4 regions of the Pseudomonas sp. S2_C03 genome follow, and region 4 is predicted to be linked to each of the others. Evidence: predicted binding sites of a transcription regulator. Region 4 holds the regulator's gene; each other region holds the start of a gene.
What was found. The regulator FliA, encoded in region 4, starts transcription of late flagellar genes. The targets are predictions, from matches to a motif close to CTAAAGTTTNNNNNNNNNNNGCCGNTAA.
Positions count from the first base shown of each region.

Region 1: the regulator FliA is predicted to act here: its motif matches at 1,759-1,786, upstream of motA (flagellar motor stator protein MotA).
Region 2: the regulator FliA is predicted to act here: its motif matches at 2,422-2,449, upstream of AB4N64_RS00790 (chemotaxis protein CheW).
Region 3: the regulator FliA is predicted to act here: its motif matches at 1,507-1,534, upstream of flgM (flagellar biosynthesis anti-sigma factor FlgM).

Region 1 is NZ_CP162766.1:4,874,404-4,878,613, forward strand. Features, by position in the region: gene motB (flagellar motor protein MotB) at 1-835, opposite strand, end outside; gene motA (flagellar motor stator protein MotA) at 839-1,690, opposite strand; gene AB4N64_RS22465 (HDOD domain-containing protein) at 1,857-3,395, shown strand; gene rhdA (thiosulfate sulfurtransferase) at 3,435-4,210, shown strand, end outside.
Region 2 is NZ_CP162766.1:157,388-161,597, forward strand. Features, by position in the region: gene AB4N64_RS00775 (YkgJ family cysteine cluster protein) at 1-424, opposite strand, end outside; gene AB4N64_RS00780 (hypothetical protein) at 508-834, opposite strand; gene AB4N64_RS00785 (GNAT family N-acetyltransferase) at 970-1,428, opposite strand; gene AB4N64_RS00790 (chemotaxis protein CheW) at 1,454-2,356, opposite strand; gene norR (nitric oxide reductase transcriptional regulator NorR) at 2,584-4,134, opposite strand.
Region 3 is NZ_CP162766.1:590,322-594,531, reverse strand. Features, by position in the region: gene AB4N64_RS02750 (chemotaxis protein CheV) at 1-561, opposite strand, end outside; gene flgA (flagellar basal body P-ring formation chaperone FlgA) at 643-1,404, shown strand; gene flgM (flagellar biosynthesis anti-sigma factor FlgM) at 1,571-1,897, shown strand; gene AB4N64_RS02735 (flagella synthesis protein FlgN) at 1,946-2,413, shown strand; gene AB4N64_RS02730 (flagellar brake protein) at 2,501-3,247, shown strand; gene AB4N64_RS02725 (DUF3304 domain-containing protein) at 3,369-3,833, opposite strand; gene AB4N64_RS02720 (T6SS phospholipase effector Tle1-like catalytic domain-containing protein) at 3,922-4,210, opposite strand, start outside.
Region 4 is NZ_CP162766.1:3,786,659-3,790,868, reverse strand. Features, by position in the region: gene flhF (flagellar biosynthesis protein FlhF) at 1-193, shown strand, start outside; gene fleN (flagellar synthesis regulator FleN) at 304-1,134, shown strand; gene fliA (RNA polymerase sigma factor FliA) at 1,131-1,871, shown strand; gene AB4N64_RS17485 (chemotaxis response regulator CheY) at 2,039-2,410, shown strand; gene AB4N64_RS17480 (protein phosphatase CheZ) at 2,433-3,221, shown strand; gene AB4N64_RS17475 (chemotaxis protein CheA) at 3,259-4,210, shown strand, end outside.

The DNA of each region.
Region 1 (4,210 bases), 1.1 Mb from region 4:
CGATGGCACGCTGGGCTTTCTTGGTCAGCACGATGATGTCGATACGGCGGTTGACCGGGTTGAGCGGATTCTCGCGATCGAACAGTGCCGACGAGGCATAACCCACCACCCGCGCCACCTGATCTTCCGGATAACTGCCCGCCACCAGCGCACGGCGTGCGGCGTTGGCGCGGTTGGCCGACAGCTCCCAGTTGCCGAAGTCGCCGGTACCGGCGAACGGCTTGGCATCGGTGTGGCCACTGACGCTGATCTTGTTCGGCACCGCCTTGATGGTGTCGGCCATGGCCAGCAGGATGTCTTCGAAATACGGCTTCAGGCGCGCACTGCCGGAATCGAACATCGGCCGGTTCTCGGCGTCCACGATCTGGATACGCAAGCCGTCGGTGGTGATCTCGAACAGGATCTGGTCCTTGAACTTCTGCAGTTGCGGATTTTCTTCCACCTTGTTCTGCAGTTCCTGCAGCAACAGCTCCAGGCGTTCCTTCTCGACCATCTCGGCCATGCCTTCGACCTGTTCGGCGTCGACCGTCACCTTGTCCGGCTGAGGTTGGGACTTCACCTCAGGGTTGAGGGTGTTTTCCGGCGCCAGGGTCGGCGAGCCGCCCAGGTCAATGATGTAGGGCGTGCCACTTTCGGAAAACCCGACCGGGTCCTTGAAGTAACCGGCGATGGCTATCTTCTGTTCCGGTGTCGCGGTGGACAGCAGCCACAGCACCAGGAAGAACGCCATCATCGCCGTCGCGAAGTCAGCGAAGGCGATTTTCCAGGCGCCCCCGTGATGTCCGCCGGCTATGCGCTTGACGCGCTTGACGATTATCGGCTGATTATTTTCCATGGTTTAGCGACCGCGAACCGCTTGTTCCAGCTCAGCGAAGCTAGGACGGTGCGCCGGGTACAGAACCTTGCGCCCGAACTCCACGGCCAGCGATGGCGGCATGCCAGAAGCCGAGGCCACCAGCGAGGCTTTGATCGCTTCGTATACGTTCAGCTCTTCCTTGGCATCGTGGGCCAGGGAATGGGCCAGGGGGCCGAAAAAACCGTAAGCGGCAAGAATACCGAAGAAGGTACCCACCAGTGCCGCACCTACGTGCAAGCCGATGGAAGCCTGGTCGCCCTCACCGAGCGAGGCCATGGTGACCACGATACCCAGTACCGCGGCGACAATACCGAAACCGGGCATGCCGTCGGCAATGCCGTTGACCGCATGGGAAGGATGCTCCAGGTCTTCCTTGAGGCTGTAAAGCTCCATGTCGAACAGACCTTCCAGCTCATGGGGAGCCATGTTGCCGGACGACATGATGCGCAGGTAATCACAGATAAACGCGGTCATGCGTTCATCTTTCAACACTGCGGGATACTTGGCGAAAATCGGGCTCGCCGCCGCATCTTCGATGTCGCCTTCGATGGCCATCATGCCTTCACGGCGACTTTTATTGAGGATTTCGTAAACCAGCCCCAACACTTCCAGGTAGAAGGTGTGGCTGAAGCGCGAGCCGAACATGCTCAGGGATTTCTTGAGCACGTGCATGGTCATATAGCCGGGGTTGGCCTGCAGGAACGCACCCAAGGCTGCGCCGCCAATGATCATGACTTCGAAGGGTTGGATCAGGGCGGCAATTTTGCCGTGGGAGAGCACGTATCCGCCGAGCACGCTAGCGAATACGACGATGATGCCGATTATTTTAGCCATAGGTAGGAGAGCACTTACTGAGTCGGGTTCAAGGTCATATTCGGAAGTTAAAAAATCTCTTCTTCTACTTATCGGCAAAACTGCGCCAGACTATAGCCAGTTCAGGCGAAAAGCCAATTTGGCCCATTCTGGGCGTAGGTAATGCAGACGATGATCACGTCCAACCATGGCTAATGAAACGAACGTTCCACCGCAAAAACCGACCACGCTCGAAGGCTGGGTAAAGCTTCTCGATGGCGTGCGCCTGCCTGTCCCACAGGCCAGCCACGACCGGGTTTGCAAGGCAATCACCGACAATCGCAGCTCATTGCGCGATATCGCCGACCTGATGCAGGACAGCCCTGCACTGGCATTGAGCGTGATTCGCGAAGCCAATCGGCAGACTCACGGCAGCATGGCCGAGCCGGCGGAAAACCTTGAGGTGGCGATCACGCGCCTGGGTTTGAAGCGCACCGAAGAGTTGCTCGCTCGGCTGCCTGCCATGCCTGAATCGCAAATTCCAGCGACCCTGCGACAGTTGCAGTTGATCAGCCAGCACGCTACGCAACAGGCCAATGGTTTTTTCGCCGCACGCCTGGCCAGGCTGTGGCAGGACATCCACTGGGGCAGCCTGTTATTCCTGTCGCCGTTATGGCCGCTGGCACTGACCCACCCGCAATTGCTCGAAGAGTGGGAACTGCGGGTTATCCACAAGGGCGAGTCGGCACGCAAAGTCGAGAAACAATTGTTCGGCGTTCGCTTGTTGCGAATCGCCCGCACGCTGGTGGAAACCTGGCACCTGCCGAACTGGGTCCAACAAGGTTACAGGCTGCTGCTCATGGAGCAACGTGAGCTGGTGCAAGTTCTGCGCATCGCCCGTGACATCGATCATCCGCTGCGCCAGCAAAACCGTCTCGATGACGACCCGACACTGCGGCGCTGGCTCAACCAGCCGGCCAACACCGTGTTGCTGGCCAACGGCTTGGCACTGTCGGCGCAACAATCCTGGGACTGCCCGCACAGTCAGCGCTGGCAATACTTGACCAGCCTCTACCTGCAAATGCCAATGGACGAGTTGCAGCAGCAACTGCACCAGCAGGCTGTCAACAGCGCCCGCCACCACGCCGCGCCTGGCCTCTTCCATCCCGCCGTTGCGCTGCTCTGGCCGTGGGGCACCCATCGTATCCACGCGGGCCTGCTGCCTGCCCCGGGACCGTCTGCCGAAGACTTGACGAAGTGGCGCGGGCAATGCGCCGAATTACTGGCAGAGCCGAGTCGGTTCACCAATGCCATGCACCTGACCAACTCGGCACGGGACGCCCTGGTGGCGTGTGGCATGCGCCGGGTGATGATCCTGATGGCCGACCGCACCCACGCCAATCTGCGCGTACACCAGACCGCCGGGCTGCCCAAGGAAGCAGCCGGATTGAATTTCGTGGTCAGTCAAAGCACCGTGTTGCAACGTTTGCTGGCGCAACAGGCGCAGGTGCGCCTGAACCCGGCCAACAATGCGCAATTCTCGGCGCTGCTGCCCCCCGGCCTGCGCGCACAATTTCGCGGTGAACACTTGATGCTGCGTTCGCTGGTCAACAACGGCCGCGTCATCATGATCGTGGCCGCAGACCAGGGTGGTGGGCCGTTTTCGGATATCACCGTGCAGGCCTTTGGGAAAACCGCGCAGTGCATCGAGAAAGCCCTGCACAGCTTTAGCCATCGCGGCCAATGACCCGCTACAATCCTCCCCTTTGTGCCCTGGAGACCTCACATGTCTGACTTCTCTGGCTTGCCGCTGGTCATTGAGCCGAGCGACTTGCTTCCTCGCCTCGACGCCCGCGATCTTATCCTGGTGGACCTGACCAGCAGCGCCCGCTATGCCGAAGGCCATATTCCCGGCGCGCGCTTCGTCGATCCGAAACGCACGCAACTCGGCCAGCCGCCGGCGCCGGGCCTGATGCCACCGCAAGCGGCACTCGAGGCGCTGTTCGGTGAACTGGGCCACAATCCCGACGCCGTGTACGTGGTCTACGACGACGAAGGCGGCGGTTGGGCCGGGCGCTTCATCTGGTTGCTCGATGTCATCGGCCACCAGAAGTACCACTACCTCGACGGTGGCCTGACGGCCTGGCTGGCGGAAGGCTCGCCGATGTCGATCCAAATCCCGCCAGCGGTGGGCGGTCCGGTGACCTTGACCCTGCACGAGGAACCCACCGCGACACGCGAGTACCTGCAAAGCCGCCTTGGCGCCGCCGACCTGGCTATCTGGGACGCACGCGGGCCACTGGAGTATTCCGGCGAGAAGGTCCTGGCGGCCAAGGCTGGGCACATTCCCGGCGCAGTCAACTTCGAGTGGACCGAGGGCATGGACCCGGCGCGCAACCTGCGCATCCGCACCGACATGCCGCGAATCCTCGAACACCTGGGGATCACCAAGGACAAAGAAGTCATTACCCACTGCCAGACTCATCACCGTTCTGGCTTCACTTATCTGGTGGCCAAATCCCTCGGTTATCCGCGGGTCAAAGGCTATGCCGGTTCCTGGGG
Region 2 (4,210 bases), 2.7 Mb from region 4:
ACTCACCGCCGAGGATCAGGTCCGGGCCTTTTTCCCACGATTCGGGCGGGCATTCCTTGATGGCTGGGTTGAGGGAAATGTGCGGATTGATTTCCATCGGATAGATACGGCACACCAACGGACGGCGTTCGTAGATGCGGCAGAGGTTATCGTCGTCAAGATTCCGGCAACGGCCGGCATTGTAAGCGGCGAAGGTGATTGCCACGTGGGCCTGCGCCGAGCCGCTGCTGACTAACACCGAACGCCGCTGAGCATGTTCGCGTTGCTGCGTCGGCAGGCCAAGGCCATTGGCCAGGAAAGCCTCCACCAGCACGATGACCTGACCGCCATCGTCCGCCCACATGCGGGCTTCGGACAGGGTGAGAGGCACGTGATGGTCAGTGCAGCATTTGCCGCAGCCTACGCAGGAAAACGTCGTGTTCATCGAAAGATCAGTCGCTGTCATCGGCTTGAAGCAGCGACAGAATGCCGCCGCAAAAAACTGTGCTGAAGCAAGTTATGCGCCATTCACTTTGACTTGGCGGGCGCGCGGATGGAGTCCCATTCGGTGACGTAGGCGGTTTTGTCTTTCTTGCTGTACAGGCACAACTCGGTACCCTGCTGGTTCTTCATGTGTTTTTGCGGGTAGCGACCTTGCAGCAGTACGGCGGTGTAACCGACTCGGTCGTCAAACTGGGCGATATTGCCCACCGGCGCCACATTTTTCAGGCCGCTGGCCTTGGTGCAACTGGCGAGCACGGTTTTGTCATAGGCGGCCCAGGCTTCGTCGCTCGAGGCGTGGGCCTGGCTGGCCAGGGCGGTGAGGCAAAGGAGGGTCAGGGTGGTGGCTTTCATGGGCAGGCATCCTTTTGGGAATTTGGACTGAGTATGCCTGATGTTGTGGAGTCGACCCCATCGCGGGCAAGTCCGCTCCTACAGTTGATCTTCGATGCCTCTTGCAGGAGCGGGCTTGCCCGCGATTGCGGTCTATCAGTCCGGCACCCTTTCCCGCCGAACCACGACCATCCCGACACCTTGATACAACCGCTGCGCCCGCCGGTTGTCTTCTAGCACCTTCAAATCCACAAAGCCTTCGCGACGTTGCGCGAACGCCTGAAACGCATGCAGCAGCAGGGCACGGCCCAATCCCCGGCCCTGGGCATCGGGGTGCACCACCAGATTCTTGATGTAGGCACTGGTCCAGCACTGACAGACGCCAACGATCGCATCGGCCTCAAGGGCAACGAAGCACAGATCGCGATCGTATTCGGCATCGGTCTCGAACCGCTGCTGCCAGATCTCCAATGCCGGCACGCGGCCGCCGCCGTGCTGGTAGCCCAGTTGCATCAGTCGATGCACGGCGGGCGCGAGTTCGGGGCGGTAGACCTGGACTTCAATGCCAGAGGGCCAGTTGCTCGCCGGCACAACCTCGGCAAGGTTGCGCCGCATCAGCAAGCAAAAGGCCTCGGTCACATCAATGGCCTTGTTCGGCGATCGTCCTGGCCGCTTCGATCAGGCATTTGGTCAGGTCTGGCGAGGAGAACTTGGTCAGCACCGCATTGGCGCCCGCCAGCCGTGCTTTTTCGCTGTTCATCGCGCTGTCCAGCGAGGTGTGCAACAGCACGTAAAGGTGGGCAAAATCCGGGGTCTCGCGCAGGGTGCGGGTGAGGGCGTAACCATCCATTTCCGACATTTCAATGTCAGAGACGATCAGGTTGATCTGCTGCGCCGTGCCTTGCAAGTCCAGCAGGCAGTCGATGGCCTCCTTGGCGCTGCGCGCGGTGTGGCATTGCAGGCCGAGGTTGCGCAGGGTGTGCACCGATTGCTGCAGCGCCACCTGGCTGTCGTCGACCACCAGAATGCGCGCATTGCCCAACAGTTCGGCGTCTTCCATGCTCAGCTCGGTCGGCGCTACTTCGATCTGCGCGGGGGCGATGCCATGGATGACCTTTTCGATGTCCAGGACTTGCACCAGCGTGCCGTCGACCGAGGTTACGCCGGTGATGTACGAACGCACACCGCCGGAACCGAAGGGCGGGGGACGGATGTCGGTGGTCAGGCAATGGACGATCTTGCTCACGGCCTGGACGTGCAGGCCCTGTTTGGAGCGGCTGATGTCGGTGACGATCAGGCAGCCGCCGTTCGGGTCTTCCAGCGGCCGCTCGCCAATCGCCCGACTGAGGTCGATCACCGACAGCGACGCGCCGCGCAGGGTGGCAATGCCCTGAACATGTGGGTGCGACTCCGGCAATTTGGTCAGCGGTGGGCAGGGAATGATCTCACTGACCTTGAGCAGGTTGATCGCCATCAACTTGCCGCTGCGCAAGGTGAACAGCAGAAGCGAAAGTGAGTCTGCGCGAGCTTTGATGGAGGACATAAAAACCTTCTGTGGAAAAAGGTGATGGGCGATTTCAAGGTTCGCCGACAGCTATCAATGCCGGGTTATCGACTTGAAGGGGGCAGGCTTTAGGAAATTGGCTGAATGGTGGGGCCCAATCGTCGGAACGCCGCCCGGAGCAAGCTCGCTCCTACAGGGGATTTGTGAGCAACACAGAACCCTGTAGGAGCGAGCTTGCTCCGGGCGGCGCTCCGACGATAGCGGTTTCACTTGATCCCCAACCGCTTCGCCATCCGGCCCAGGTTTGCCCGGTCCAGCCCCAACTCTCGCGCCGCGCTCGCCCAGTTGTTGTGGTGGCGCTCCAGGCAGGCGTTGATCAACTGGCGCTGATAGCGTTCAGTCGCCTCGCGCAAATCACCGGTCACCACCGCGGCCGGAATGACGGCGGCCGGCTCGTCCGCCACTTCGACGCTGGCGCTGGGCAAGTCCAGATTCTCCACCCCCAGGCTGAGGATCTTCGGTCGCTCCCGGCAGTTGCCCAGGGCCTTGAGCGCACTGCGACCAATCAAGTGCTCGAGTTCCCGCACGTTGCCTGGCCAATCGTAGGCCAGCAATGCGGTCTGTGCTTCGCTGGTCAGGCGCAGGTTGTTGAGGCCCATGCGCGAACGGTTCTGTTCGAGGAAGAAACCGCTGAGCAGCAACACGTCACGACCGCGATCGCGCAGCGCCGGCACCAGCAGCGGGTAGACGCTCAGGCGATGGTAGAAGTCGGCGCGATAGCGGCCGCTGCGCACTTCTTCGGCAAGGTCACGGTTGGTGGCGGCGATGAGGCGTACATCGACCTGATGCTCCTTATCGGAGCCCAGGCGCTGCAACTGGCCGCTTTGCAGCACACGCAGCAATTTGGCCTGGACGGTCAGCGACAGCTCACCGACTTCGTCGAGAAACAGCGTACCGCCGTTGGCCAGTTCGAACTTTCCGCGTCGGTCGCTGGTGGCGCCGGTGAAGGCGCCGCGCACGTGGCCGAACAGTTCGCTTTCCACCAGGGTGTCCGGCAACGCCGCGCAGTTAAGGCTGATGATCGGCTTGTCGGCGCGGGGCGAGGCGGCGTGAATCGCCTGGGCCACCAGTTCCTTGCCGACCCCGGTCTCGCCGGTGATCAACACGGTCAGGTCGCTGCCGCCGACCAGATTGATTTCTTCCACCAGCCGTTTGTGCGCCTTGCTCTGGCCGATCAGTTCGCGATTCTGCTGACCGCTGGCCTGGCGGTACAACTCGGCGCGCTGATGCTCGTCTTCGGCGCGATTGGCCAGACGCTCGATACGTTCGGCGGCGTTGACCGTGGCAGCAGCCAGGCTGGCGAAGGCCTCCAGGGCGTCCAGTTCGACCGGTTCGCGACTTTGCGGGTCCAGGGCATCGAGGGTCAGCAGCCCCCATGGACGTTCATCGATAAACAGCGGGCAGCCCATGCAGTCGTGGACCTCCAGATGGTCGTCCAGGCCGTCGACCAACCCGTCGTAGGGGTCGGGCAACTCACTGTTCGCGGCGAAGCGGGTCGGCCCGTGGCTGCTGAGCAGCGCTTCGAAGCGTGGGTGTTCGCTGACCTTGAAGCGTCGCCCCAGGGTGTCGGTGCTCAAACCATCGACCGCCAGCGGCACCAGCCATTCGCCATCCAGGCGCAGCAACGCGGCAGCATCGCACGGAAGCAGCGCGCGCATGGCTTCGAGCAGGCGCCGATAACGCTCGCCCTCGGGCAGTTCGCGGGACAGATCGGCGACCAGCGGAAGCAAGGTGGTGAGCAGAGATTTTGCAGTCATAGTGACTCCATGTAGTCCGGATGACTATAAGCCAGGCGCTGTCGATATGACTATAAAGTTATCAACGTATTGATTT
Region 3 (4,210 bases), 3.1 Mb from region 4:
CGAGTCATCGACGGTCAGCACGCGCAGCGACAAGGCCTTGTGCTGGGTCTCGACGTCGACCACGCCCACGGAAATCGCTTCGGGCGTCGGCGCCACTTCCGCCAGTACCTTCTCGACGTCGATGATTTCGACTAGCTGATTGTCGACCCGAGTCACAGCCGTCAGGTAGTGATCGCGTCCGGTGCCCTTGGGCGGCGGATGAATCTCCTCCCAGTTCATGTTGACGATGCGCTCCACCGAGCGCACCAGGAAACCCTGGGTCTTGGTGTTGTACTCCGTGATGATCACGAAGGGGTTGCTTTGATCTTTCAATGCTCCGGAACCGGTTGCCATCGCCAGATCAAGAATCGGAATGGTCGCTCCCCGGATATTTGCCACACCGCACACGACAGGACTGGACTTGGGCATCACGGTCAGCGAGGGGCATTGCAGCACCTCTCGAACCTTGAACACGTTGATCCCGTAGAGCTGCTGGCCGTCGAGACGGAACAACAACAGCTCCAGGCGATTCTGCCCTACCAGTTGCGTGCGCTGGTTTACCGAATCCATTACACCAGCCATGCCCAGACTCCTACACCAACGCTAGTTGTGTTGCGACGCACATTCATCACTAAACGGCACGGCGCTTGCTTTTTAACTTTTATGAACACAGAACCGACATTTTTTCGACGCCTGACATCCACCTCCCGCAGATTGCTCTGCGCGATATCGGCCGTCTGCCTGTTCAACGCTGGCAGCCCTGCCCTTGCTGACGCAGTTACCTTGCCTGACATGCTTATCGGCGTCACCCAAGGCTTTCTTGAATTCACCGTAGAGGACTACCTGGCCACCAGTCAAACCGAAGGTCGTTACGAAATCGAGGTCAAACAGCTCGACCCGCGCCTGCGCATGCCCATGTGCGACAAGGAATTGACAGCCAGTCTGGAGAGCCCTGCCAAGCCATTGGGCCGTGTCACGGTCAAGGTTCGCTGCGAGGGCAGCTCCCCGTGGACAGTGTTCGTGCCCGCTCAAGTGCGCCTGTTTCGCGAGATAGTGACCACTGCCCGCCCCCTGCGTCGCGCCGACATCGTCGAGCCCGGTGACGTGGTCATGCGCGAGCGGGACATCGGCCAGGTTACCCAGGGCTATCTGACCACCCTGGACCAGGCGATCGGTCAGCGACTTACCCGACCAATGGTCGCTGATCAGGTGATAACCCTGGTCAATCTCGAACAGACTGAAGTCATCCGCAAAGGTGATCAGGTGGTGATTACTGCCCGTAGCGGCACGCTGAGCGTGAGGATGCCCGGCGAAGCACTGTCCAACGGCGGCATGAGCGAGCAGATTCGCGTGAAAAACCTCAACTCCAAACGGGTTATCAAGGCGCAAGTGACCGCGCCTGGGCAGGTGGAGGTGGCCATGTAGCAACTCTGATCGCGAATCAGTGGCGTTGCCCTGGGCTGTTCCCTAAACTGTGGCGCATGCGGAAGACGTGCTGGCGCTTGCAGGCTCATTGATAAAATGGGTCTAAAGTTTTCACTGGGATAGCCGAGAACATGGCAAGCGTCCAAATATTCAGAGGTTTTTTACCATGGTCATCGATTTCAGCCGTTTGAACAGCACCTCGCCACTAACGGGCAATACACGTACCAACGCCGCCAAGGACACCGCCGAAACTGGCCAGTCCAAAGCGTTGAATACCCCGGCCGAACAGGCCAGCACCGTTAAAAGCGGGGAATCGGTACACCTCAGCCATGAGGCTCAACAGTTGCAACAGGTCACTGACAAGCTGCGTGATCAGCCTGCCGTCGACAAAGCCCGGGTGGCCGAGTTGAAAGCAGCGATTGCCGATGGCAGCTACAAAGTCGACAGCAACCGTGTAGCCAGCAAACTGCTCAATTTCGAAGCCCAGCGCTAGGCTCCGGTCTGCGCCAGGCTTTTGGACGCTTAAAAACCAAGGCCAGCCATGCACGATACTAATTTACTGCAACTGATCACCGACGACTTCGCTCCCGCTCAACACCTGCTGGAGTTATTGCAAACCGAGTCCCTCGCCTTGCACGGTCGCGACATGCCTCTGCTCGAAGAGATTCTGGCGCAGAAGCAGGCAATGATCATTCTGCTCGAACAGCATGGCCGCAAACGCAGTGAAATTCTCGCCAGCCTGAACCTGCCGCTCAATCGCAATGGCCTGGAGCAATTGGCCAGCCAATCGAGCATCGGCCCGCAACTGCTGGAACAGAGCGATGTGCTGACCGATCTGTTGGCTCAATGCCAAGCGGCAAACGCCAATAATGGCCAGTCGATTCTGGTCCAGCAGGCCGCCACGGCCAACCAGCTGAAAATCCTCACCGGCGGTGAACCGCCAGCACTCTATGATGCACGCGGATCTACCGCGAAACTTGCGAAGCCGCGCCCGCTCAGTCAGGCTTGAGCCTGCAAATGATCACGCCCTATGAAGACTCGCAACATGCTGGCACTATAGTGGCCAGTTGTAGTCATATTTTGTCTGGAGATTGATGTGTCCAATGCCTTAAATGCGGAAGATTCCCCGCAGCCACCCAAGGTGCTCACCACGCCTCTGGAGATCTCCGGCAACCTGCGCCAATTGCAAGACAGCCATGATCCGCTGATCATTACTTTCCACGAACGGACCCAGCGCTTTCAGAGCTACCTGGTGAACGTCGACCGCGACAGTGGCACGATCAAACTCGACGAAATGATCCCGCGCGATGGCGAGCGTTTCCTGCTGGCCGGCGAGCCGTACAAGGTCGAAGGTTTTCATGATGGCGTGCGTATCGCTTGGGAAAGCAACGGCCAACCGACGCTCGACGAGTCCGGCGGCGAGCGCGGCTACCTTGCCCCACTGCCGGACGAAGTGGTTTACCACCAGCGCCGCAACGCCTTCCGCGCCGCCCTGAAGCTGGCGCAACTGGTCGACATCGACCTGGACGGTGAAAAGCTCAAGGCGCCGATTCGCGGCAAACTGCTGGATATTTCCGCCACCGGCTGCAAGTTGCGCTTCGATGGCGACATCACCGCCAGCCTGCAACTGGGCCAGGTCTACGATCGCTTCGCCGCCGCCCTGCCTTTCGGCAAGATGACCGCGCCGGTCGAACTGCGCTACCTGCACTTCGAAGAAAGAATCTCCACCACCTTCGCCGGCATCCGCTTTCACAACATGAGCGGGCTGGTGCAGCGCCAGGTCGAACGTTTCGTCTATCAGTTGCAGCGTGAAGCACGTCGCTTCGATAAAGACGATATGTAACGTCTGCTACCTCGGCAAATGTGCAGGGTCTTGCCGCATCGCAGCAAGACCCGTGGCTACACCTGGCGTCCTGCCACTCCTATTTTCTTTCTGAACAACGCCCCAGCTAACACAAACGAGCTTATTGTGGGCATGACTGCGGCTCCGGCAGATGCAGCGGCATCTTGATCGGGTATTGCGGGCTGCCAAAGGCGTAGCAGGAGGTGGTGACCGCAAGCTCGTCGCACGGCAGGAAGTGCACGGTGAGGCCGCAGACTTTTTGTCCGGTGTAGTCGGGGATGGGGACGGTTTTGCTGTGTTGGCGTTTTTGGGCATTGATGTTGTCTAGCCAAGCATCGTATTTCGCCTCATCAGCAAGACCCGGATTGTCGTAGGAGTAAGCCACACCAGTTTCCCAATCAACACGCACCATCATTCCCGGTTTCCAACGCAAAGGCGCGGCATAACAACATCCTCCTCCCCCGCCCTGGTACGGGCCAATGATGTCGAGACCCGAGCGCCCGTCCACCCTGAAGCGATTAATAGCCCAGTGGGTATGGTTGATCGCTTCGAGGGTGCTGGCATTAACGTTTGCCGGCGCAGCCATCAGGATGCCGATTGCCCATATCACGTAACGACACTGAATACGCTGGAGCCTGCCCCACATGCTTCGCGCTCGATGCCCGGCAACGTGCTCAAACCGTCTCATCGCGAACCTCCCTGGCTTGTGCGCCGAAGCTCTCCCAACGTGCGCTGAGCCTCTTTTGCATCTCGGCCAAACCCTCGCCATCCAGGATCGAAGGTGGCCTCGGTCGCGGCTGGGAATGGCGATTGTCGGCTACCATCCCGCCGTTGCCTTCCTTGAGCAGCACCAACTCCCGTCGGTTGACTTCGCCGAAGAACACCATGCGCTCACTGAAGTACGTGCCCCCTCGCTCACGGCCTTTGGCGTAGAGGAACCAGGCGCGCGAGTCGTGGACCTGA
Region 4 (4,210 bases):
GGCAATCAGTCATGAATTGCCGGTGGCTTACCTCACCGATGGACCACGTATTCCGGATGACTTGCATTTGCCGCGCCGTCATCAGTTGGTCAGTCGCGCCGTCAGCGTGCAAATGCAGGAAGAACCCAGCGAAGAAGCCATGGCTGACATGTTCGCTGACATCTACCACAGTCCGACCAAGCAGGTTGGCTGAGGTGAACAGTTTTTGTACCTACATCGATGGTCTGCCAGGCATTGTTCCAGTTGCGAACGCGCAGCCAGTCATGTGGCCTCCGTCTATGCAAGACAAGGTAAAGAAATAACATGGGCAGCATGCATCCCGTACAGGTGATCGCGGTGACCGGCGGCAAGGGTGGCGTCGGCAAGACTAACGTGTCAGTGAACTTGTCCCTGGCTCTAGCGGAGCTAGGCCGGCGGGTCATGCTGCTGGACGCCGATCTGGGGCTGGCGAACGTCGACGTTCTGCTGGGCCTGACACCCAAACGCACCCTGGCCGACGTGATCGAGGGCCGCTGCGAGCTGCGTGACGTATTGTTGCAAGGCCCCGGCGGCATCCGCATCGTTCCCGCCGCCTCCGGCACACAGAGCATGGTGCACCTGAGCCCGGCCCAGCATGCCGGCCTGATTCAGGCGTTCAGCGATATCGGCGACAACCTCGATGTGCTGGTGATCGATACCGCTGCGGGTATTGGTGACTCGGTAGTCAGTTTTGTCCGCGCCGCCCAGGAAGTCCTCCTGGTGGTCTGCGACGAGCCAACGTCCATCACTGACGCTTACGCTCTGATCAAGCTGCTCAACCGTGATTACGGCATGAACCGTTTCCGCGTCCTGGCCAACATGGCCCAGAGCCCTCAGGAAGGGCGCAACCTGTTCGCCAAGTTGACAAAGGTCACGGATCGTTTCCTTGACGTCGCCCTACAATACGTCGGCGCGGTGCCCTACGACGAAAGCGTACGCAAGGCCGTCCAGAAGCAGCGCGCTGTTTATGAAGCTTTCCCGCGTTCCAAGTGCTCGCTGGCTTTCAAGGCCATTGCACAGAAGGTCGATACCTGGCCACTGCCCGCCAACCCGCGCGGGCACCTGGAGTTTTTCGTCGAGCGCCTCGTGCAACAAACGGCAGGACCCGTGCTATGACCGCCAGCGGTTACAACCTCTACAAGAAATCGGCGCGTTACGCGCAGTACGAGCTGATCGAGCGTTACGCGCCACTGGTCAAACGCATTGCGTATCACTTGTTGGCGCGCCTGCCGGCCAGTGTTCAGGTCGAAGACCTGATCCAGGCCGGGATGATCGGCCTGCTGGAAGTGTCCACCAAATACGACGCCAGCAAAGGCGCCAGTTTCGAGACGTACGCGGGCATTCGAATCCGTGGCGCCATGCTTGATGAAGTGCGCAAAGGGGATTGGGCGCCACGCTCGGTTCACCGCAATACCCGCATGGTCAGCGACGCAATTCGCTCGATTGAAGCTAAAACCGGCCGTGACGCTAAAGATCACGAAGTTGCGGCCGAACTCCAATTGAGTCTCGATGATTATTACGGGATTTTGAACGACACCCTGGGCAGCCGGTTATTCAGTTTCGACGATCTTTTGCAGGACGGCGAACACGAAGGGCTGCATGAGGATGGCGCGAGTGCTCATCTCGAGCCGTCACGCGATCTGGAAGACGAACGCTTCCAGGCGGCGCTGGCGGACGCGATTGCCAATTTGCCGGAGCGCGAGCGACTGGTGTTGGCGCTGTACTACGACGAAGAGTTGAATCTCAAGGAAATCGGTGAGGTCCTGGGGGTCAGCGAATCTCGGGTCAGCCAGTTACACAGCCAGTGCGCGGCCCGTTTGCGGGGGCGTTTGGGGGAGTGGCGAGCGCGCTGAAGGCAGTGTGGGGACACTGCGAACGTGGCTGGTGCGGGGTTGAACCGTGCCGGTCTCGATCTGTTGTGCTCCAGACAGTCATTGAGTGCTCTGCCGAATTGATTGAAATGGCGCGTCCAGGTGCTGGGCGCGTTTAAGACTGCTTGGAGGTCGAATTGGACAAGAACATGAAAATCCTCATCGTTGATGACTTTTCAACGATGCGGCGGATCATCAAGAACCTGTTGCGTGACCTTGGGTTCACCAACACGGTTGAGGCTGACGATGGCATCACCGCCATTCCGGTTCTCAACAGCGGAAGCATCGACTTTCTGGTAACCGACTGGAACATGCCTGGCATGACCGGTATCGATCTGCTGCGCCACGTGCGCGCCGACGAAAAACTCAAGCACCTGCCGGTATTGATGGTCACTGCAGAAGCCAAGCGCGAGCAGATCATCGAAGCTGCCCAGGCCGGTGTAAACGGTTATGTCGTCAAACCCTTCACGGCCCAGGCGTTGAAAGAAAAAATCGAGAAGATTTTCGAACGCATCGGTTGAGTCACCGCGCCACGGGGGAGCTATGGACCACAAAGAATCTTCACAGGGCGAGTTCGAGTCGACCCTGAAAAAACACGCGGTCGAATTGGTCGAAAGCCTTGAAAAAGGCAAGTTCGGTGACGCGGTACAACTGATCCATGAGCTCAATCAGACCCGTGACCGCGGCCTGTATCAGGAAGTGGGCAAGCTCACCCGCGAATTGCATAGCGCGATCGTCAATTTCCAGATTGATCCGCACATGCCGCAAGCCGAGGAAGTGTCCCAGATCACGGATGCCACCGAGCGCCTGGGGTATGTTGTCAAGCTGACCGAGGCCGCTGCGAACCGCACCATGGATCTGGTCGAAAGCTCAACGCCTCTGGTCAACAGCCTTGGCGATGAAGCCCAGGCATTGAGCACGGACTGGGGGCGTTTCATGCGCCGCGAAGTCGGGGCCGAAGAGTTTCGCGAACTGGCGCGGCGTGTCGACGGTTTCCTGGCTCGCAGCAGCAAGGACAACCGGGCGGTATCGAGCAACCTCAACGACATTCTGCTCGCGCAGGATTACCAGGATCTCACCGGTCAGGTGATCAAGCGTGTGACGCAATTGGTCACGGACGTTGAAACCAATCTGCTCAAACTTGTGCTCATGGCCAGTCAGGTGGACCGCTTTGCGGGCATCGAACATGACCGGGAAGCGATGCTTGCAGAAAAAGATCCACAAAAACATCTCTCTCAGGGTGAAGGTCCGCAGATTCATGCCGATAAAAGAGAAGACGTTGTGTCCGGTCAGGACGATGTGGACGATTTGCTATCCAGCCTTGGATTTTAGGTTTTATTAGACCTGTTCTGTTAGGAGCACACCATTAATGAGCTTCGGCGCCGATGAAGAGATCCTTCAGGATTTCCTGGTTGAGGCCGGCGAGATTCTAGAGCAACTGTCCGAGCAGCTGGTCGAGCTGGAAAGTCGACCTGATGATGCGGACTTGCTCAATGCAATTTTTCGCGGTTTTCACACTGTAAAAGGGGGCGCCGGCTTCCTCCAGCTCAATGAGCTGGTGGAGTGCTGTCACATCGCCGAGAACGTGTTTGACATCCTGCGCAAGGGTGAACGTCGCGTCGACTCGGAATTGATGGACGTGGTTCTCGAAGCACTGGACTCGGTGAACAGCATGTTCAGCGAAGTTCGCGACCGTAGCCCGATTACGGCTGCTACGCCTGAATTGCTCGCCGCGCTGGCTCGTCTGGCCGAACCGCAATCGGCTGATGAGGCCGCGCCGGTTGCAGCCGTGGCTGAAGAGCCACAAGCAGCGGCGCAAGCCGAATCAGGCGACATCACCGACAACGAATTCGAACAGTTGCTGGACTCGCTGAACGCCGTCAAGGCCGAAGCCGAGGCGCCGGTGGCCGCTGCGGTCGAAACGTCCGAGGTGGTCAGTGATGAGATCACCGACGCCGAGTTCGAGTCGCTGCTCGACCAGTTGCACGGCAAGGGCCAGTTCGCTGCCGATGCGGTCGGTGCCGCGCCAGCCGCACCTGCGGCCAGCGCGAGCGCGAAAGAGCCGGGCGACAGCTCAGACATCACCGACGACGAGTTCGAGGCACTGCTCGATCAGTTGCATGGCAAAGGTAACTTTGCGGTCGACGCATTGGAGTCGGCCATCGCATCGGTCCCTGCGTCGGCTGCGCCAAACGCTGCCGCTGCCGGCAGCGATCTGATCACCGATCACGAATTTGAATCGTTGCTCGATGATTTGCACGGCAAAGGCAAGTTCACCGATGTGAACGGCGGTGCGTCTGCTGCTTCGGTGGCAACACCTG